3 regions of the Aurantimonas sp. A3-2-R12 genome follow, and region 3 is predicted to be linked to each of the others. Evidence: predicted binding sites of a transcription regulator. Region 3 holds the regulator's gene; each other region holds the start of a gene.
What was found. The regulator LexA, encoded in region 3, represses DNA repair genes until DNA is damaged. The targets are predictions, from matches to a motif close to TGTTCNNNNTGTGTTCNG.
Positions count from the first base shown of each region.

Region 1: the regulator LexA is predicted to act here: its motif matches at 2,059-2,076, upstream of VSX60_RS01780 (putative DNA modification/repair radical SAM protein).
Region 2: the regulator LexA is predicted to act here: its motif matches at 4,344-4,361, upstream of dnaE (DNA polymerase III subunit alpha).

Region 1 covers NZ_JAYXIH010000002.1:133,573-140,724, forward strand. The annotation lists gene VSX60_RS01775 (UdgX family uracil-DNA binding protein) at 1-772, opposite strand, end outside; gene VSX60_RS01780 (putative DNA modification/repair radical SAM protein) at 801-2,045, opposite strand; gene VSX60_RS01785 (FAD binding domain-containing protein) at 2,219-3,028, opposite strand; gene VSX60_RS01790 (xanthine dehydrogenase family protein molybdopterin-binding subunit) at 3,174-5,519, opposite strand; gene VSX60_RS01795 ((2Fe-2S)-binding protein) at 5,621-6,109, opposite strand; gene VSX60_RS01800 (autotransporter assembly complex protein TamA) at 6,727-7,152, shown strand, end outside.
Region 2 covers NZ_JAYXIH010000001.1:226,051-233,202, forward strand. The annotation lists partial or broken gene VSX60_RS01050 (DNA polymerase IV) at 1-528, shown strand, start outside; gene dnaE (DNA polymerase III subunit alpha) at 604-4,074, opposite strand; gene VSX60_RS01060 (DUF922 domain-containing Zn-dependent protease) at 4,556-5,164, shown strand; gene VSX60_RS01065 (NAD(P)/FAD-dependent oxidoreductase) at 5,273-6,304, opposite strand; gene VSX60_RS01070 (2Fe-2S iron-sulfur cluster-binding protein) at 6,359-6,679, opposite strand; gene VSX60_RS01075 (Hpt domain-containing protein) at 6,897-7,152, opposite strand, start outside.
Region 3 covers NZ_JAYXIH010000001.1:6,238-13,389, reverse strand. The annotation lists gene trpC (indole-3-glycerol phosphate synthase TrpC) at 1-283, shown strand, start outside; gene moaC (cyclic pyranopterin monophosphate synthase MoaC) at 280-777, shown strand; gene VSX60_RS00065 (molybdopterin molybdotransferase MoeA) at 774-2,012, shown strand; gene lexA (transcriptional repressor LexA) at 2,056-2,787, shown strand; gene VSX60_RS00055 (hypothetical protein) at 3,385-4,902, opposite strand; tRNA gene VSX60_RS00050 (tRNA-Ser) at 5,781-5,870, shown strand; partial or broken gene VSX60_RS22515 (transposase family protein) at 5,926-6,186, opposite strand; partial or broken gene VSX60_RS00045 (L-serine ammonia-lyase) at 6,323-6,990, opposite strand; gene VSX60_RS00040 (transposase) at 6,913-7,152, shown strand, end outside.

The DNA of each region.
Region 1 (7,152 bases), on a different contig from region 3:
CGGTTGCGATCATCCGACGCGCCGCCGCCTCGGCGCCCGCGACAAGCGGCTTGATCAACGCCGTCTCCGGCATGTTGGCCCAATATTTCTTGGGCATTTCCGCCTGCATCGCCTTCACCTTCAGCCGCGCGGGATTAAAGGTCGAGGCGTAATAGGTCAGCCACAGCGCTTCCATGTCGTCGTCCTTGGGACGCATGTCCTTGGTCGCCCCCGGCAGAAATACCAATTCCGCGCCATCCCAGTGGACTGAGCGCTCGGGAGTCATGATCGTCCAGACCATGCCGGCGAAACGCCGGGCGAAGAACGGCGCAGTCAGTTCGACCACGTGGCGGAACGGCTCGAACCAGGCGACATAGTGCTTGCCGCCCTCGCCGTCCTCGACTTCGCGAAAGCGGACGAAGGCCTTCATCTTGTGGCTGTCGCGCCGCACCGCCTTCTCCATGGCGGTGGCGCGCAGGACATCCGGGTCCGACGCGATTTCGAGCAGCTTCCTTTCCGTCTGCAGCCGCCACAGCAGGCGATAGGCGAAGACGAACCGATCGGAATCGGCGTGGCAGAGCAGCTTGCGCGCCAGCTCAGGAAAGGCCTTGGGAACGGTCGGTTGCGGCGCGTCTTGTGGCGCTTCGGGCAAGGGCTCGGCAAACAGGCCGGGTGCTTCATCCCCGACGACGAAGCTCAACGCCTCGGGCGGAATGCTGAGCGCCAGCGCCGTGCGGGCGGCCGGGCGCCAGCCGTCGAAATCCGCAGCAAAGGCAAGGCGAGCGACGAACATCGAAGGCGGCCTCTCGTCCGTTTTCAGGTCAGAACAACGACAGTTGCGCCGCTGATTTTTGCCTCGGCAGGAACGCAGCGCGCAGGCCTTCGCTGTCCGTCGCCGCGCCCGGCGACCAGTCGAGGGCGGTAACGAAGGGCCGGACCTTGGCGATCGACTGGCAGAGCCGGGCAACATCGTCGAGCCTGAGTGTGCGATGGCGGCGGGTCGACAGGATGCGGTTGACCGCGCGAGTTCCAAAACCCGGGACGCGCAACAGCATTTCCCGGTCGGCGCAATTGACGTCGACCGGGAACCGATCGCGGTGCTTCAACGCCCAGGCGAGCTTTGGATCGACGGCGAGATCCAGCATCCCGCCTTCGCCGCCGGAAACGATCTCGCCCCGGTCGAAGCCGTAAAAGCGCATCAGCCAGTCGGCCTGATACAGGCGGTGTTCGCGCATCAGCGGCGGCGGGGAGAGCGGCAGCCGACTGGAGGCGTCGGGGATCGGTGAGAAGGCGGAGTAGTAGACCCGTTTGAGGCGGTAATTGCCGTAGAGATTCTCCGACCGGCCGAGGATGGCATCGTCATCGGAGTTGTCGGCGCCGATGATCATCTGGGTTGACTGGCCGCCGGGCGCGAAGCGTTGCGGCTTCGTTCGGTCCTTTTTCTCACCCTTGTGTTCCTCGATCTTGGCCCGCAGATGGCCCATCGAACGGCGGATGTCGCGCGGCTTCTTTTCCGGTGCGAGTGCCTCTAGCGTCACATCGGTCGGCAGCTCGATATTGATCGACAGGCGGTCGGCGAAGAGCCCCGCCTCCTCGATCAGGGCGGGCGACGCGTCGGGGATCGTCTTCAGATGGATGTAGCCGGCGAAATTTTCCTCCAGCCGCAGCTTTCTGGCGATCCGCACCATCTCCTCCATCGTATAGTCGGAGTTGCGGATGATGCCGGAGGACAGGAACAGGCCCTCGATGTAATTGCGCTTGTAGAACTCCATCGTCAGCGTGACGACTTCCTCGACCGTGAAACGGGCACGGGCCACGTTGGAGGACGAGCGGTTGACGCAATAGACGCAGTCATAGACGCAAAAATTGGTCATCAGGATTTTCAGCAGCGAGATGCACCGCCCGTCGGGCGCATAGGCGTGGCAGATGCCCGACCCCTCGGTCGAGCCGATGCCTTTGCTCTTGGCGGAATCGCGCCGGGTCGAGCCGCTGGACGCGCAGGACGCGTCGTATTTGGCAGCGTCGGAGAGGATCGCGAGCTTGTCGATGAGGGTCGTCTTGGCCATGACGCGGATATAGCGTTCATGGAATGTTCTCGCCAGCAAATTTCCGGATTTCTCGGCGAGGCCCAATGTCGCAGGTTTGCTTACGCGGCTGCCCCGCCGCGTCGATGAGACGAAAAGGCCAGCCAGACGTTCTTGTCCAGCCGGCCGACCTTCAGTCTGACGTCCTGCGTCTGTCAGCCCGCGGATTTGGCCTTGTTCACCGCCCGTTTGGTGACGACCTTGACGAGGTTGGCGCGATAGGCCGACGTGCCGTGCAGGTCCGACACCATGTCGCCCTCGTCGACCGACAGCCCGTCCACGGCCGAGCCGTCGAAATTCGATGACAGCGCCTGTTCAGCGGCTTCCCAGCGGAAGGCGCCGCCCATGCTGGCGCCGGTGATGCCGACCTTCACCTCGCCGCCGCGCTTGGCGACGAAGACGCCGCACATGGCATAGCGCGAGGCCGGGTTGCGGAACTTCTCGTAGGCGCATTGATCCGGCGCCTCGAAGGACACCGCCGTCACGATCTCGTTCTCCTCCAGCGCTGTCTCGAACAGGCCGAGGAAGAAGTCGTCGGCCGCGATCTCGCGCTTGTTGGTGTGGATCGTCCCACCCAGCGCCTTCAGGGCGGCGGGATAATCCGCCGCCGGATCGTTATTCGCCACCGAGCCGCCGATCGTGCCCATGTGGCGCACCGCGATATCGCCGATCAGGCCGGCGAGATCGGCGAAGCCATGGCAGGCGGCTTTCAGCCCGTCATGGGCGGCGATCTCGCCATGGGTCATGCCGCCGCCGATCTTGATCGACTTGCCGTTGACCGTAATGCCCTTGAGTTCGGCGATATGGCGCAGATCGACAAGGTCGCTCGGCGCGGCGAGCCGCTGCTTCATGGTCGCGATCAGCGTCATGCCGCCAGAGAGGAATTTTCCCTCGCCGCCGGATTCACCGACCAGCTTGACGGCCTCGTCGATCGACGTGGGGCGGTGATAAGTGGTCTCGTACATCGGTTCTGCTCCCTCTGGCGCCGGGTCCGGAAATCGCGGAAGGACCGCGCGGCGCGATGGTTCGGATAGAAACGGGGCCAGGCAGCCCCTAAAATTCTCCCGGCGGCCCTTTTTCGCGGCCACCGGGCAAAGTTCGTCTGCTCGGTCAGGCGACCGCGTTGAGCGCCTTCCAGACCTTTTGCGGCGTCGCCGGCATGCTCAGATCGTTGTTGCCGATCGCGTCGGTAATGGCGTTGATCACCGCCGGCGGCGAGCCGATCGCGCCGGCCTCGCCGCAGCCCTTCATGCCGAGCGGGTTGCCGGGACACAGGGTCTCGTTGGTAGAAACCTGGAACATCGGAAGGTCCCACGCCCGCGGCATGGCGTAGTCCATGTAGGACGCCGTCAGCAGCTGGCCGGTGTCGTCATAATGGGCGCCTTCCAGAAGCGCCTGGCCGATGCCCTGGGCGAGACCGCCATGGACCTGACCCTCGACGATCATCGGGTTGATCACCCGACCGAAATCGTCGGCGGCGACGAACTGGATGATCTCGGTCGTTCCGGTATCAGGGTCGACCTCGACCTCGCAGATGTAGCAGCCGGCCGGGAAGGTGAAGTTGGTCGGATCGTAGAACGCCCCTTCCTTCAGGCCGGGCTCCATTCCTTCGGGGAGATTGTGGCCGGTATAGGCGCCGAGACAGACCTCGTGCCAGGCCAGCTTCTTGTCGGTGCCTGCGACCTTCACCTCGCCATTCTCGATGACGATGTCGCCCTCGTCGGCCTCCAGAACGTGCGCTGCGATCTTCTTGGCCTTGGCCTCGACCTTGTCGAGCGCCTTGTGGATCGCCGACATGCCGACCGCGCCGGAGCGCGAGCCGTAGGTGCCCATGCCGAACTGCACCTTGTCGGTGTCGCCATGAATGACCTGGACGTTGTCGACCGGCAGGCCGAAGCGTTCGGCCACCAACTGGGCGAAGGTCGTCTCATGGCCCTGGCCGTGACTATGCGAGCCAGTGAGGATTTCGACCGTGCCGACCGGATTGACCCGAACCTCGGCCGATTCCCAAAGGCCGACGCCGGCACCGAGCGAGCCGACCGCCTTCGATGGCGCGATGCCGCAGGCTTCGATGTAGCAGCTCATGCCGAGGCCGCGCAGCTTGCCGCGCTGCTTGGCCTCCGCCCGCCGTTTCTCGAAGCCGGCGACGTCGGCGGCCTGCATGCCGGCGTCCAGCGTCGCGTCGAAGTCGCCCGCGTCATACGCCATGATCACCGGCGTCTGGTGCGGGAAGGAGCGGATGAAGTTCTTGCGGCGCAGTTCCGCCGGCGAGATGCCGAGTTCGCGCGCCGCCGTCTCCACCGTTCGCTCGATGACGAAGGTCGCCTCAGGACGCCCGGCGCCGCGATAGGCGTCGACGGGCACGGTGTTGGTGTAGACCGCCCGGACATTGGCGTGGATTGCCGGGATATCGTACTGGCCGGAGAGCAGCGTCGCGTAGAGATAGGTCGGGGTCGCCGACGAGAACAGCGACATGTAGGCGCCGAGATTGGCGATCGTGTCGACCTTGAGACCAAGGATCTTGTGGTCGGCGTCTAGCGCCATCTCCACCTCGGTGACGTGGTCACGGCCGTGTGCGTCGGTCAGAAACGCCTCGGTGCGATCCGAGGTCCACTTGACCGGAACGCCGGTGCGCTTGGACGCCCACAGGCAAACGATCTCTTCGGGGTAGATGTAGATCTTGGAGCCGAAACCGCCGCCGACGTCAGGTGCGATCACCCGCAGCTTGTGTTCCGGCGCGACGTTGTAGAACGCGCTCATCACCAGCCGGGCGACATGCGGGTTCTGCGAGGTGGTCCAGCAGGTGTAGTGCTCTTCCGCCGGATCGTAGACACCGAGCGCGGCGCGCGGCTCCATCGGATTGGGAACCAGGCGGTTGTTGACGATGTGCAGCTTGGTCACATGAGCGGCCCCGGAAAACGCCGCGTCCGTCGCCGCCTTGTCGCCGAGTTCCCAATCGAAAATTAGATTGCCCGGCGCTTCGGGATGAAGCTGCGGCGCACCATCCTTCAGCGCTTCCACGGCGCTGACGACGGCCGGAAGCTCGTCATAAGAGACCTCCACGGCCTCGGCTGCGTCACGGGCCTGCAACTGCGTGTCGGCGACGACGACGGCAATCGGCTGCCCGACATGGCGCACGGTGCCGACGGCGAGCGCCGGCCAGGCGCCCATCTTCATCGGCGTGCCGTCCTTGGACGACACCCCCCAGCCACAGATCAGATTGCCGATCCCGTCGCCCTGCAACTGTTCGCCGGTGAGGATGCCGATCACGCCCGGCATGGAAGCCGCCGCGGCCGAATCGATGCCGGTGATCCTGGCGTGCCCATGGGGCGATCGCACGAATGCCGCGTATTTCATGCCGGGGACCGTCATGTCGTCCACGTAATGCCCGCGACCGGTGATGAACCGCCGGTCCTCCTTGCGCAAAACCTTTGCGCCGATGCCTTCAACACCCATCGTCGAAACCTCCCAGTATTCGAAATCGCAGCGGAACCGCCTCGAGGCGTCCGCGTCCGTGTCTCAATCGCCTTGCCGGTCCAAAGACCCTTGCTTCCGAGCTATTCGGCAGCGACCTGTTGCGGCTGCGCGGCCCCGGCCGCAGCAAGGATCGCCTTGACGATGTTGTGGTAGCCGGTGCAGCGGCAGATGTTCCCCTCAAGACCATCGCGCACGGCCTTCTCGTCCAGCGCGCTGCCGTGCTGCCGGATCAGATCGACCGCCGTCATGATCATGCCCGGGGTGCAGTAGCCGCATTGCAGCCCGTGATGCTCGCGGAAAGCAGCCTGGACCGGGTGCAACTCGGTGCCGTTCGCCAACCCCTCGATGGTCAGGACATCCGAACCGGACGTCTGTACAGCGAGCATCGTGCAGGACTTCACCGCCTTGCCATTGACGTGGACGACGCAGGCGCCGCATTGCGACGTGTCGCAGCCGACATGGGTGCCGGTCAGGCCCAGATTCTCGCGCAGGAACTGCACCAGAAGCGTGCGGTCCTCGACCACGCCCTTCATCTCGCGCCCGTTCACCGTCATCGTCACTTCAGTCATCAAAGTCCTCCCGGATACAGACGGTCTGCCGCATCAGCCACGCGGCGGGCCGTTGAAATGAATTGCGCACTCTAGAGCGCCCAGCGTCCATCGGACGCGTAAAGGACGTTCTAACACTATGATCGCGCATCGGAATGATCCAAAAACCGGCTTTCACTTTTGGTCCGATGCTTGGGGGCGAGTGTCACTGCGTCGCAGCGAGAGTGCCCTTTGCGGGGAACCGCTTCAAGGGTTTTTCAGAACCAACCCAAAAAACGACGCCGGGACCAGCGTTCCGGAACAGCCCTCCGCAACGGGATGGAATGCGTTTTGACCGCCGGTGACGAACGGTCGGTGGTCGCCGGCCAGCCTCCGCACAGGCCGGGTGCGGCGGGTTGTCTCGGGGCGACGGCGAATCTGTGTCCGGTTCGGCACAAACGGCCGGTGTAATCGCATCGGAACACCGGCAACCGCTGGTTAACAGTTGTTATCCAAGCCATTTCCGCCAATGCTAAAAGGCAACTCAGTGGGAGGAGTTCGGCTGCGCGTGATCGTCGTCGCCGACGTCCCGAAATCGATGACGTGTGTTGTCTCGCCGATCTCAAGGCGAGCGTGTGTGGCGACGGGAAGCGAGCGACTTGCAGTATAGGTTCCTACCCTTCGCCAGGCTGGCAATGATGGTCATCGGCTCCGGCCTGCTCGCCGCATCACCGCACCCCGCCGCAGCCTTCGAAATCTTTGGCCTGACCTTCTTCGAAGACGAAAACGCCGCGTCCGATCCTGTGCTCGACCCGATCAACTACACCGTCACGCTCACGGTCGCACCGACAGTGGATGACGACGGTACGGTGGAGGAGGATCTGCGCGACGCCTCCACCCTCATCGCCGACGAAGCGGACCCGGTGTCCGGCTCGCTCGGGCTGCTCTCAAAGGCGAAGACCGACCGCAAGCGGCTGGTGGCCACCCTGTTCGAGAATGCCCGCTATGACGGGCTGGTCGACATCTTCATCGAAGGCCGCGATATCGCAGATTTGCCGCCCGACGCGACCTTCACGTCTCGGCCC
Region 2 (7,152 bases), 220 kb from region 3:
CGCGGCATCGACATCCGCACGGTCGATCCGCGCGGCGACATGAAGAGCATATCGGCGGAAACGACGTTCCATCACGACCTGTCGACGCGCGACCAGCTTGTCCCGGTCCTGCGGAGCTTGAGCGAAAAGGTCGCACGACGTCTGAAAGCGACCGACCTGTCCGCTTCGACGATCGTTCTCAAGATGAAATCCGCGGATTTTCGGACACGCACCCGCAATCGCAAACTCCACGATCCGACGCGTCTGGCCGATCGGATATTCGAGACCGGTCTCGCCCTGATCGAAAAGGAGATCGATGGAACGCGGTTCCGGCTCATTGGTATCGGCTGCGCGGATTTTGGGCCCGCCGCCCTTGCCGACCCCGACGATCTCGTCGATCCGGGCGCTGCCAAGCGGGCCAAGGCGGAGGCAGCGCTCGATCGCCTGCGCGACCGCTTCGGCCAAGGCTCGATCGAGACCGGCTATACGTTCCGACAGGCCGCCGATTCCGAGGTGCCCCGCCCAGCACGGCGACACGAAAACGACCCGGCTTCCCAGGAGTCCAAGAACGGCTCACGACAGGACACGCGCCCTCCCCCTGCTGGCGGCTTTCCCGTCAAACGCTTATAAAAGCTCGACGTCGAGGACCCCTGGTGCCGCCTTGACGGCGCTCGCCATCTGCGGCGAGACACGGTAGCGGCCCGGAAGCATGATCTCGATCTCCCGTTCGCCGCCGTCGCGGACCAGAACGAGCGAGACCTCGCTGTCGCCATCGCCTTGGAGCTGACCGCGAAAACTTTGCAGCGGCGCGGCGTCGCGCATGAAGACACGCAGTGATTTCTGCATGCGCACCGCCTCGTCTTCCAGCGACTGAACCGACTGGACGCGGAACGAGATTCCCTCCGGCCGTTCCTCCGCCGACACCGTCACGATCACCGACGTGCCGGGCTCGAGCATGTCGCGAAAGGCGTAGAGGGCTTCCGAGAACAGTACGACCTCGTACTGGCCGCTGGGGTCCGACAATTGGACAATTCCGAGCTTGCCGCCGCTCCGCGTCTTGCGTTCCTGCCGCGAGGTGACCGTACCAGCGAGTTTGCCGGCGCTGGCGCCCCGTTTCACACCAGCGACGACTTCCGCGTGGGTCTGCACCCGCAGCCGCTTCAACGTCGCCTTGTATTCGTCCAGCGGGTGGGCCGAGAGGTAGAAGCCGATTGCCTGGAATTCCCGCAACAACTTCTCCGACGCGATCCACAACGGCGCCGGGTTGAGCCGCAGCGGCTCAGGCGCATCGCCGGCCGAGCCGAACATGTCGTGCTGCCCCGACGTCCGCCCCTCATGGACCCGCAGCGCATAAGAGGACATCAGTTCGATATTGCCGCTCAACAGCGACCGATCGTGGCCGAAACAGTCGAGCGCGCCCGCCGCGATCAGGAATTCGAGCGTGCGCTTGTTGACGATCTTCGGGTCGATCCGGGCGCAGAAATCCTCCAGCGAGGCGAAACCCACGTCGCCGCGTCGCTCCACGATGTGCTCGACCGCATGTTCCCCGACGCCCTTGATCGCGGCGAGGGCATAGAAGATTCGGTTTTCACCCACCTCGAAGGATTTGTAGGATGTCCGGACGCATGGCGGCACGACCGCAATTCCGAGCCGCATCGCATCCATGCGGAAATCATTGAGCTTTTCGGTGTTGCCCGCGTCGAGGGTCATCGAGGCGGCCAGGAACTCGACCGGATGGTTCGCCTTCAGATAGGCCGTCTGATACGCTACCAGGGCGTAAGCTGCCGCATGGCTCTTGTTGAAGCCGTAATCGGCAAACTTGGCCAGCAGGTCGAAGATCATGTTCGCCTGGGCCTTTTGCAGACCGTTCTTGACCGCGCCCTCGACGAAACGGACCCGCTGCTTGTCCATCTCCGCGCGAATTTTCTTGCCCATCGCGCGGCGCAAGAGGTCGGCTTCGCCAAGCGAGTATCCCGCAAGCACCTGCGCGATCTGCATCACCTGTTCCTGATAGATGATGACGCCCTGCGTCTCCTTCAGAATCGGCGCGATCATCGGGTGAATGAAGTCCGGCTCCTCCTCCCCGTGCTTGCGGGCGTTATAGGTCGGGATGTTCTCCATCGGACCCGGCCGATAGAGCGCGACCAGGGCGATGATGTCCTCGAACCGGTCCGGGCGCATACCGATCAGCGCCTTGCGCATACCGACCGATTCAACCTGGAACACGCCCACGGTCTCGCCGCGGGTCATCATCTCGTAGCTCTTGGCATCATCGAGCGGGATAGCCGTGAGATCGATCTCGATGCCTTTTCGGGCAATGAGTTCCACCGCCGTCTGTAGCACCGTCAGGGTCTTCAACCCCAGAAAGTCGAATTTGACCAGGCCCGCCGGCTCGACCCATTTCATATTGTATTGGGTGACCGGCATGTCGGAGCGCGGATCGCGGTACATCGGCACGAGCTGCGATAGCGGCCGATCGCCGATGACGATCCCCGCCGCATGGGTCGAAGCGTGCCGGTAGAGACCCTCGAGCTTCAGCGCGATCGAGATCAGCCGGTCGACGATCTCCTCCCTCTCGCGCGCTTCCTGCAGCCGCGGCTCCTCAACCAGCGCCTGGGCGAGTGTCACCGGGTTGGCGGGGTTCTGCGGCACCAGCTTGCAGAGCTTGTCCACCTGGCCGTACGACATCTCCAGCACACGGCCGACGTCGCGTAGCACTGCACGCGCCTGGAGCGTTCCGAAGGTAATGATCTGGCCGACCTGCTCGCGCCCGTATTTCTCCTGGACGTAGCGGATCACCTCCTCGCGCCGCTCCTGGCAGAAATCGATATCGAAGTCCGGCATCGAGACGCGTTCGGGGTTGAGGAAGCGCTCGAAGAGCAGCGAAAAGCGCAGCGGGTCGAGATCTGTGATCGTCAGGGAATAGGCGACCAGCGAACCGGCGCCCGAACCACGGCCGGGTCCGACCGGAATCCCCTGCCCCTTGGCCCACTTGATGAAGTCCGAAACGATCAGGAAGTAGCCTGGGAACTTCATACGCTCGATGATCGACAGCTCGAAATCCAGGCGCTCGCGGTAGCTCGCCTCGGTCTCGCCGGGGGCCAGGCCGTGCGCCGCGAGCCGCTTCTCCAAGCCTTCGACGGCCTGCCGGCGAAGTTCGGCGGTTTCCGCGCCCTCCGCCTCGACCGGGTCGGCGTCGGCGCCGGCGAAACGTGGCAAGATCGGCGCCCGCGTCGTTGGCCGGTAGGAACAACGCCGGGCGATCTCGACCGTATTGTGAAGGGCTTCCGGCAAATCGGCGAACAGCACCGCCATTTCGCCCTGCGATTTGAGGCTGTGGTCCCGCGAAAGCCGACGCCGATCCTCGTGACTGACCAGCCGGTTGCTCGCCACCGCCATCAGCGCGTCATGGGCCTCGAAATCGTCTCGGCCAAAAAAGAACGGCTCGTTGGTCGCCACGAGGGGAAGCGCGAACTCATAGGCTAGCCGAACCGTTCCGGCCTCCACCTTGCGGCTCCGCCCTTCCTGGCGCTGCAGTTCGACATAAAGCCGGTCGCCGAAGATCGCCGCCAGACGCTCCAACCGGGTCCGGGCGATCGCCTCCCGGTCGGCGGCAAGTGCCGCGCCGATCGGCCCCAGCGGCCCGCCAGTCAGGGCGATCACCCCCTCGGCACGCTCCGCCACCCAATCGAACAAGACGTGCGGTTTGGGGTTATCCGGATGTCCGAGATAGGCTAGCGAAACGATTTCGACGAGATTGGCGAACCCCACCTCGCTCGCGGCGATCAACACCAGCGGCGCGATCGACGCCAAATTCCGGTCCTTGCGGCCGCCGCGCTCCTCAGACTCGGTATCGCCAAAGTCGACGTCGAGCTGACATCCGATAATCGGCTGTATGCCGGCCTTCGCGGCCTTTTCGGAAAACTCCAGTGCGCCGAACAGGTTGTTCGTGTCACTGATCCCGATCGCCGGCAATCCGTCCGTCTTGGCGAACTGGATGATCTGGTCCAGCCGCAACGCGCCTTCCAGCAGCGAAAACGCGCTATGGACCCGAAGGTGAATGAATTTCGGATCGCATTCCACCGGTTCCGTCATGGCCGATCACCCCGTCTTTACTGGCTCCGGCACCGCGGCACGATACCGATTGGAGGACCCGTCCCGTTTCCTCGCAAACCGCGCGTCAGAGCAAAGCCCTACGCGCATCGCCCAAGAGGTAACCCACGCCATTCGACGGGGTAAGACCCGAACCGTCCGATCCCCAGAAAACGTTGCATTAAACCGCGTGGATCAGAAGACTCAGGCTGAGGACGAAACCCGACACAGCGGCGAGAGACAGCAAGTCCTTGGCGAAGGTGAGCATAGTGAGTTCCCCTTTTGTTCAATGTTCGCTTTATGTTCCATTTACTGAGGCGTTGTCAAGGCGGATGTCGGACGGGCCGGTCGTACAAGGAGCCGGCCGTTAGCACCGGCGTTCCACGGTCATGTGTTTTATGACGGCCGATGGGCGGCGCTTGTGTTGCGTGCGCGATCGGGTAGCGTGTCCCTTACGAACTTCTTGTCGCAAGGAATCTGTGCAATGCGCGCGGGGATGGGGTCGATCGTGGTGGGTCTTGCCTGGCTATGGGCGGGCGTCGCCCATGCCGGATCGGTCGATCAGGAAACCAGCTATTTCGCCGTTCGCGGCTCGACACTTGCCGAACTCGACGAGGACCTCAACCGACAGGGTCCCTATGTCGCCGAGACCGGCCTGCGCCACCCCGGTGCGACCGAGGTGAAATTCGACGGCAAGGTGACCTACAAGAAGGTTGCCAAAGGTTGTGCGGTTGACCGCGCGGATCTGGGGCTCACACTGCACATCACCCTGCCGAAATGGACGCCACCCAAGCGTGTTTCCGCGCGCACGGTGCTGGTCTGGCGGACGCTCGAAGCAGACATCAAACGGCATGAGAACCAGCACGCGACCATTGCCAAGACGTGGCTGAAGCGGATGGAGATGGCGGTCAGGAACCTGCGAACTGAGCGAACCTGCGCCGACATGGAAATGCATGTGAACACGGTCACGCAGCGCTATCTTGCCGGCCACGAGCAGGCGCAGATCGAATTCGACACAATCGAAGGTCGTGAAGTCAATTTCCGGCTCCGGCGCGCCCTTAATCGTAATCTGTGGGGCGAAGCCGGCGGGTAGGATCTAAAAAGCGGCGGCACCTCTGTGACCAAGGGCGCAAAGCCGCCCACGGGCGATGGTTCGTGAGCGCCGGCGTCGCCTGGAGTCGGTGGGAGAACCGCTCCTTGCCTATCTGGCTCCGCCGACCCCCAGCTTCTTCTGCAAATTGGTCGAAGACGTCGTGTACTGAAACACCACCCGGTCGTCGGGGTGAACGATGCGTTTGGCCGCCTGCGTCATCAACGCCGCCTCGTGAAAGCCGGAGAGGATCAGCTTCAACTTGCCCTCATACCAGTTGATGTCGCCGATGGCGAAAATGCCCGGCTCGGACGTCTCGAATCTGGCGGTATCGACGGGAATGAGATTTTCGTGAAGGTTCAGCCCCCAGTTGGCGACTGGTCCCAGCTTCATCGTCAGACCGAAGAACGGCAGTATGCGGTCGGCGGTCACCTCGACGTCGCCGTCGGGGCCTTTGACGATGGCGCCTTGCATGACGCCGTCGCGGCCGACGATACTCGTCACCTGCCCCATCTGGAATGTGACCTTACCCGCTTCGCGCAAAGCCATCATTTTGGCGACGCTGTCCGGCGCCGCGCGGAACTGGTCGCGTCGGTGGACGAGGGTTAGGCTTTTCACGATCGGCTGCAGGTTCAGCGTCCAATCCAGCGCGGAGTCGCCGCCACCGACAATGAGGACGTCACGGCCACGGAACTCGTCCATGCGGCGCACCGAGTAGAAGACGCTGGTGCCTTCATAGACCTCGATGCCCGGCACCGGCGGCCGCTTGGGCTGAAATGAGCCGCCCCCGGCCGCGATGACGACGACCTTGCACTCGAATTCCTCGCCTTCGTCGGTCGTCACCAGGTAACTGCCCCCCTCGAGCCGCTCCAGACTGGTCACCATGCGGTTGAAGTGGAAGGTCGGGTGAAACGGCTCGATCTGCTGCAGCAGTTTCTCGGTGAGGTCGTGGCCCGAAATCACCGGCCATGCGGGAATGTCGTAGATCGGCTTTTCGGGATAGAGCTCGGCACATTGACCGCCGGGTCGGTCTAGAATGTCGATTAAATGGCATTTGAGATCGTAGAGTCCGAGCTCGAATACGGCGAACAGCCCGACCGGGCCGGCCCCGACGATCACCACATCGGTCTTCACGCGCTGCATCGAAACAAGTCTCCGTTGGGCTTTTTCCCCGCGAAAGGGGACGCGGCGCGCCTTTCAGGCCTGGCGTTCCGGCACGGTCAAAACGAGGCCGTCCAGTTCGTCGCGGATCTTGATCTGGCAGGACAGCCGCGAGTTCGGACGCACATCGTAAGCGAAGTCGAGCATGTCCTCTTCCATCGCCTCGGGCTCGCCAGTCTTTTGTGTCCAGGCGTCGTCGACATAGACGTGGCAGGTCGCACATGCGCAGGCGCCGCCGCATTCCGCTTCGATCCCGGGGACATCGTTCTTGATCGCGTTCTCCATTGCCGTCGAGCCGTTCGGCGCATTGACGTCGTAACGGGTTCCGTCCGGGGCCAGGAAGGTGATCTTTGTCATGCCTGCAACGCTCTGCTCTCGGTTTCGGGGACAGGATCGACGCCCAACAGACGGGGCCATGAAACGCCTGACCAAGGACCAATGATGTCCTGGCCATCGCGCGCGCCTTGCCCGGACCGAACGGGCTAAGGCTCGCTCATTTGCTTCGTTAGAGTTTGGCGCCGACGAAAGTCAACAGGAACACGATGAAAGCGACGATGACGCGAGGGCGGCCGCATTAGCCGAGTAGCGCGCGGACAAACCGAGCGGTCTGATCGAGTTCAGAACGCAAGGCTGCGACAGCCTCGTCGTCGAGAACCGAGTCCTCGAAGCGCTGGGCCGCGTCGGCAAGCGGAAATGCGCCGATATTACGGGCCGTCCCTTTCAGCGCGTGAGCGATAAATCGACATTCGTCTTCGCTAGCAATTTCAAGGCGGCCTTCGAACAATTCGAGATGCCGCAGCAAGAGCCCGAGCACTTCGGTCTCAAGCCCC
Region 3 (7,152 bases):
GCGTGCGCTGAAGCTCCGCACGCCGCTGATCGGGATCAACAATCGCAACCTGCGGACCTTCGAGACCAGCCTGGCCACGGCCGAGCGGCTGGCGGCCTTGGTGCCGGAGGACCGAATTCTCGTCGGTGAGAGCGGCATCTTCACCCATGCAGACTGCCTGCGCCTCGCCGATCGGGGGATCCGCACCGTTCTCGTCGGGGAAAGCCTGATGCGCCAGTCTGATGTGGAGGCGGCGACGCGCGTGCTGCTCGGCGCCACCCGCCAACCGGGGGCCTCGTCATGAGCGACACCAAGCAATCCGGACTCACCCATCTCGACGCCGCCGGCGCTGCCTCGATGGTCGATGTCGGCGACAAGGCCGACAGCGTTCGGGTCGCCGAGGCCGAGGGTTTCGTTGCCATGCAGCCGGCGACGCTGGAGCTGATTCTCGCCGGGGAGGCCAAGAAGGGCGACGTCATCGGCATTGCGCGGATCGCCGGAATTATGGCGGCCAAGCGTACGCACGAGCTGATTCCGCTTTGCCATCCGCTGATGCTTGAGAAGATTGGCGTCGAAATAACGCCGGATGCGACCCTGCCCGGTTTGCGCGTGACCGCGCTGGCCAAGGTCAGCGGCAAGACGGGCGTCGAAATGGAGGCGCTCACGGCGGTCTCCGTGGCCTGTCTGACGATCTACGACATGGCCAAGGCCGTGGACCGCTCGATGCGCGTGTCCGGCATCCGGCTGCTGTCGAAATCCGGCGGCCGTTCCGGCGACTTCACGGCGGCCGGGTCATGAGTCTGCTTCCCGTCGAGGAAGCCTATCGACGATTGGTTGGGAGCGCGGTGCCCCTCACCCGCACCGAGCAGCTGCCGTTGCTTCAAGCGGCCGGACGCGTTCTTGCCGAGGACGTCCTGGCCCGCCGCACCCAGCCGTCCTTCGATGCCTCGGCCATGGATGGCTACGCCGTCCGGGCGGTGGACGTCCAGTCGCCGTTCGAGACCCTGCGGGTCGTCGGCGAATCCGCCGCCGGGCGCGCCTTCGACGGCCAGGTGGGAATCGGTGAAGCGGCGCGAATCTTCACCGGGGCGCCGGTGCCGCAAGGTGCGGATGCGATCCTGATCCAGGAAGACGCCCGCGTTGTAGTCGATGGCACCGTACGCCCGACGGTTTCGCTCGAACCCGGCCAATTCATCCGGGCAGCCGGTATCGATTTCGCTGCGGGCGAGACGTTGTTGACCCGCGGCGCCCTGCTCACGCCCGGCGCCATCGCGCTTGCGGCGAGCTGCGGTTACCCCGCGCTGACGGTGCTGGCGCGGCCGAAGGTGGCCATCCTCGCAACTGGCGACGAACTCGTGCTGCCCGGCGAGCCGCTCGGTCCCTCGCAGTTGGTCGCCTCCAACCCGTACGGCGTCGCGGCGATGGTGGTAGGCGCCGGCGGCGATGCGATCGACTGCGGGATCGCTGGCGACGACGTCGCCACGATCGACGCGCGCCTGAGCGATTCCATCCGGGACCGGGCGGATGTCTTCGTCACGATCGGCGGGGCGTCGGTCGGCGATCACGACCTGGTCGGCAAGGTGTTCGCCAACCGCGGCGTCGGACTCGACTTCTGGAAGGTCGCGATGCGCCCCGGCAAGCCCTTGATGGCGGGGCGGCTTGGCGATCTGACGATCGTCGGTCTGCCGGGCAATCCGGCCTCCTCCATGGTCGCCGCGCGGTTGTTCCTGATTCCATTGGTGCGCCGGTTGGCGGGTTTTCCCGATCGCCAGCTCTACCGGCATGGGCTGCTCGGCGCGCCGATGCCTGAAAATGGCCTGCGGACCGACTTCGTTCGCTCACGGCTGGAGGCTCGAGAAGACGGCGTCGTCCGGGTCATTCCGCTGCCCCGCCAGGATTCCTCCCTCCTGTCCACCTACGCGCAGGCCGATGCTTTGCTCGTGCGGCCGTCTTCGGCGGCTCCGGCGAGCGCGGGGGAGGCTTGCCGCTACGTTGTGCTCGACGAATGGAAGGGTCTTGCGGAACACAACTAGAACAGATAGGTTTGTTCAGGTTTTGTTTTAGGGAGTCGCCTCGATGCTGACACGCAAGCAGCACGACCTTTTGTCGTTCATTCACGAACGGCTGAGGGATAGCGGGGTGCCTCCCTCCTTCGACGAGATGAAGGACGCGCTGGAGCTTCGGTCGAAATCCGGCATTCATCGCCTGATTACCGCGCTTGAGGAGCGGGGCTTCATTCGGCGCCTGCCCAATCGCGCGCGAGCGCTGGAGATCCTCAAGCTGCCCGAAGCGATGCAGAAGGACCGCCCTGCCCCCGTCGGCCACGCCGGGTTTACGCCGAGCGTGATCGAAGGAAGCCGCGACGCGGCACGCAAGACGTCTGAGCCGATTTCCCGACGCGCGACGACGAGACCGCCTGAACCGGCCACAGTCTCGATTCCGGTCATGGGCCGGATCGCGGCGGGCGTTCCCATTTCGGCGATCCAGCACACCACCCATTCCCTCGCCGTGCCGCCGGATATGCTTGGCGGCGGCGAGCATTATGCGCTGGAAGTCAAGGGCGATTCGATGATCGAAGCCGGAATCCTCGACGGCGACACGGTGGTGATTCGCCGCGCCGACACAGCGACGCCCGGGGAGATCGTTGTCGCGCTGGTCGACGAGGAGGAAGCGACGCTGAAGCGGTTTCGCCGGCGCGGCAATACGATTGCGCTGGAGGCTGCCAATCCGGCTTATGAAACGCGGATCTTCGGCTCCGAGCGGGTCAAGGTTCAGGGCCGGCTGGTCGGGCTCATCCGCAAATACTGAAGGCCGGACCGACAGTTGGCAACCGATCCCGCGGAGCCAACTTTTCGACCTGTGCCAGCTGCTGCTTGAGCCGCGAACCAGGCCGCGCCGCGCAGAGCCTTGACGGCGCCGCGAAGGAAGCGCGTGTGGATCGTTCCCGGGTCGGGGCGAGGTTTCGCGGTGTCCGGTTTGAATGGCCGCGGGGTGCCTTTCGATCATGTTCACCGGGTTTTCTTCTTGCCTCCCTTGCACCGGGCCCGTCGCGCAGGTATCTGCGTCCTCGGAGAGGTGGCCGAGTGGTCGAAGGCGCTCCCCTGCTAAGGGCGCCACATCGAACCTCAGTTTTCCTGAAATCACCTGCAAATCCGAATTGTTATGCCGAAATGGCCACAGCCGGTTTGAGGCATTTAGCGGATTTCTTGCAAAACAGCCTTCGTTCACATTGTGTTCTTAGCGCGTAGCAATCCCATGTTATGAGCGGCACACGGGTATGTTTGGTCTGACTATGGCTACGAGAAATCGGACGCTACCTGTTGCGCTGATTAGGCGGTGACATGGAGGGATCGCCCAATTAGCCAGTGTCGGACCGTCTGCTCGAAGGCTGGAACGAGACTGAAATTACGTTCGCCGTCCGCGCAATAACCACTTGATTGGGTTCTTCACATTGGCACTCAGGTCCTGAATGCTCTTCTCTGAGCGAACCAGTATTGGAAACGCTTTATTTCCCAGAATACCCACGGCCAAACTCTCGAAATTGGCGTCGGTGAATCGATCCCTAATAGAGGCTTGACGTTTGCCGAAAGTGTCGAGCACCATGTCTCGACGAACCCAAAAATCGTCACGCCCGAACACCCACTTGATGTAATCGCGTGTCTGGGGCGGGATAATCTTGGCTGCGTCGACTAGGATGCTATCATCCTTGTCTTTATCTCTAAGTCGAGCGATGTTGACGAACTCGTTTTGTTTGCCGAGCTTTCTGTCCCTCTCCCAGATTTCATATAGGCGGTCGACCAACTCACCATTAACTTTCACGGCTAGGAGCTCTTCCATCTGACGACACCGCCAGACACCGATCATCTGCGCCAGATCCGTGCTGCGATGCAGACTGGTCAGCTTGGAGACATCCGCCGTCCGTTCATAGGCGGTCACCTTACCGTTATCATCGAAGATCGGTCGGAGATTTTCACTCGTCTGGCGTTGGCTCCCGATCTGGCGCTCGATCAACCGGACCTGGTTCATCTCACTGATCCGTCCGCCCATGATTTCGCCCACGCTGTAACCGGTCTCGGGATCGATACCTGACACTGTCTGATGGACTGTCTGCAGAGCACCCTGGCTGAAGGGTGCTAATCCGGATATTGGGGCGAAATAGTAAGCACGGCTTCCAAGCATTCGATCGGCCGAGGATCCTTCATAGTCCGACACTTTCTTGTAGCCACGGCTGAGCAGGTGAGCGTGTTCGGTTGCCGAAGCGATGGTCAACGATCCACCCTGAAGAGCTTCAGAAGGGATATGCCCCTTGTAATGGTTCAGCCTGGCTACTTGGTTAGTGCCGATCTTGGCCAGTTCGTCGATACGATTACCTACAAGGTAGCTGATGATGAACTCGACGCCATCCCTCTGAGTTTCTATTAGATTGGCCATCGTAACGCGTGACCGTTGATCCAGTAAATCGATGGCGTAGACCGTGACCAGTCGATCAATGTCGTTGACCAAATGTGCCGGCGGACTGGTGAGTAGAAAATTTTTCTCCCCCAGCATACGAGCGATAGCCTCGGCATTGCACAGAAGCTGCGCCCCATGTTCGCCGGTCATCATAAAGTGCGCCAGCTGACGAGATTTTGCCTGCATCTTGGCGAATCGTCGCGGCTCAACAACGGCGATGGATCCTTCTAGCCTCCTAATTTCGGCATCCAGACTATGCGAACTACTGATCATCTCTAATGCACATCGGACACCCATCGAGTTTGTCAGTGCCGCCCAGTCGGTCTTGCCGAGCGCCTTGAACATTGCTGTCCACTCGTCACTGGAAAGTTCTCTGGAGAACGCCCTCTTGAGGCTTATCGGAAGATCGTCACGGAATCTCTGGCGGGTCTCCTGGACCTCGGAACGGACTTTATGGATCATATCGAACACGCGAGGATCTTCCTTGTTGGAGCCGACTACGCGGTTAACGAGCACCTTCGCGCACCACATGAGTGAGAATGCAGATACCAGACTGGGAGACGCTGTCCAGTTTCCCTTGGTCATTGCGATGTACGATCAGGGCAGAGTGTCAATCCGATCCTGGGACAGCAAGTTGCAGACCACGGCTTTGCCACCAGCGGGAGGCTATAGCGAAGCTTCTAGGAATCTCCGAGGATTCGGCGTGCAGTCGGCGCAAATTTTAACGGATCGAACCCCGTCAAATCAACGCCATGCAAACCGCCAAACCCCTGGCGGGTATGTTTTGAAAAGTAGTCCCTTGCCTGCATAGCCTCATACTGGCTGTCAAAGGAGCCCAGGACTATGAACCTACCGTTTTGTCGGATCGAAGCGCCCCACTTTCCGTTCTTCTCAAAGATCCCGGTCTTCCCTGGAACCACTCGCCGGCTCCACGTAACCTGCAATCGCGTAGCTATACGGAGATTGCAACGACGGTTGTTTAGACCGTCTCCATCCTGATGACTGACCTCGATACCGTCTCGCGCCGTCATAATCAGTCGATGGAGAAGCACGTCTTCGCCCTTGGATGTGCCCGTCGCGTATTTCTGGCCTTGGCCCTTCAAAAGAGTCCATCTGATGCCCGAAACTAAATCCCAATCGGCATCATCAATGACTGTCGCCTCGGTGGACCTGTAAAGGGGGATGCGCATGGAACGATTATAGAACAGGCACCCGTTCCGGGACTAGACGGTTTTGCAGATTTTTTGCTGTATCGGCTCGTCAAACCGTGTTTGTTCCCGTTTCGAGCCGTCATCCCGTGTCACTTGACGGGTTGACTAACCCTATGAAAACAGGCATTTCCCGTCCTCGGAGAGGTGGCCGAGTGGTCGAAGGCGCTCCCCTGCTAAGGGAGTATACGGGAGACCGTATCGAGGGTTCGAATCCCTTCCTCTCCGCCACGCCTAAGTCATTGATTTTCTAGCAGCGGATGGGCACACCCCGTCGGGTCCTGCGAAAAAGCATTGCCGACAAGGCGTTCATGACGTGGTTGAGCGTGTCGTGCGAGGGCACGCCCCACGCGAAAGGCAGAAAGCGCCTGAGGAAATCCAGCTTCTGGCCGGCCCATTCCTCAATCTCGACGCAGTCCTCCGCTCTCGCCATCCATCGTGCCGCAAAGCACGATCAACACGGTCTCGGCAAGGGATGGATCGCCGTCCACGTCTGACGCGAGTCCTCGAGAGCCGAGAACTGATCCAAAAGCGACTGGCCGGACATGGGAAACCTCACCGATTCGAGGTCTCCTATGAATCACGGTAATCTCCGTGCCGGAATCGCCTCCCTTCAAGCGATTGCCCCGGGTCTGGCCCACGCTTCTGGCCTTTAGCGTAAAAAGACCCTCCCTTTAGCCACCTCAGCATTCCGGCAGGTTTACAGCGAGTCCTCCAAGCGACGTCTCCTTGTACTTTTCGCTCATGTCGATCCCGGTCTGCCGCATCGTCGCGATGCAATTGTCGAGGGGCATGAAGTGTTTGCCATCGCCGCGCAGTGCGAGTGACGCCGCCGAGACCGCCTTGATCGCGCCGAGGCCGTTGCGCTCGATACAGGGAACCTGCACCAGTCCCCGAACCGGATCACAGGTCATCCCGAGATGGTGCTCGAGCGCGATCTCCGCGGCATTTTCAATCTGCTCGTTGGTTCCTCCAAGGACCGCGCAAAGCCCCGCGGCGGCCATCGCGGCTGCCGACCCCACTTCCCCCTGACATCCGACTTCGGCGCCCGAGATCGAGGCATTGTGCTTGATCAGGCCACCGATCGCCGCAGCCGTCAGCAGGAACACCGGAGTGTTCTTGGATTCCGCCCCACGCAATGGTCGAGATAGTAGCGTAGCACCGCCGGCACGACGCCGGCGGCGGCGTTCGTCGGTGAGGTGACGACGCGTCCGCCAGCGGCGTTTTCCTCGTTGACCGCCATTGCATAGACCGAAAGCCAGTCGTTGACAGCATGGGGCTGCGCCGAGTTTCGGCCGCGCTCCGTCAGGAGTTGCTCGTGAATGCCGCGAGCACGCTGTCGCACCGACACGGCCTCGTGTCTCGATGCGTCCATCTCGCGCTGGGATATGACAGCGACGCCATTCGCGACGATCTCGAGCGGCGCGGCGCAGACCCGGTGATCCCGACAAAGTCGAACCGCAGAGTTCAGCGCCCGGTCGACAAGACCAAATACGCGCTGCGCAACCGCATC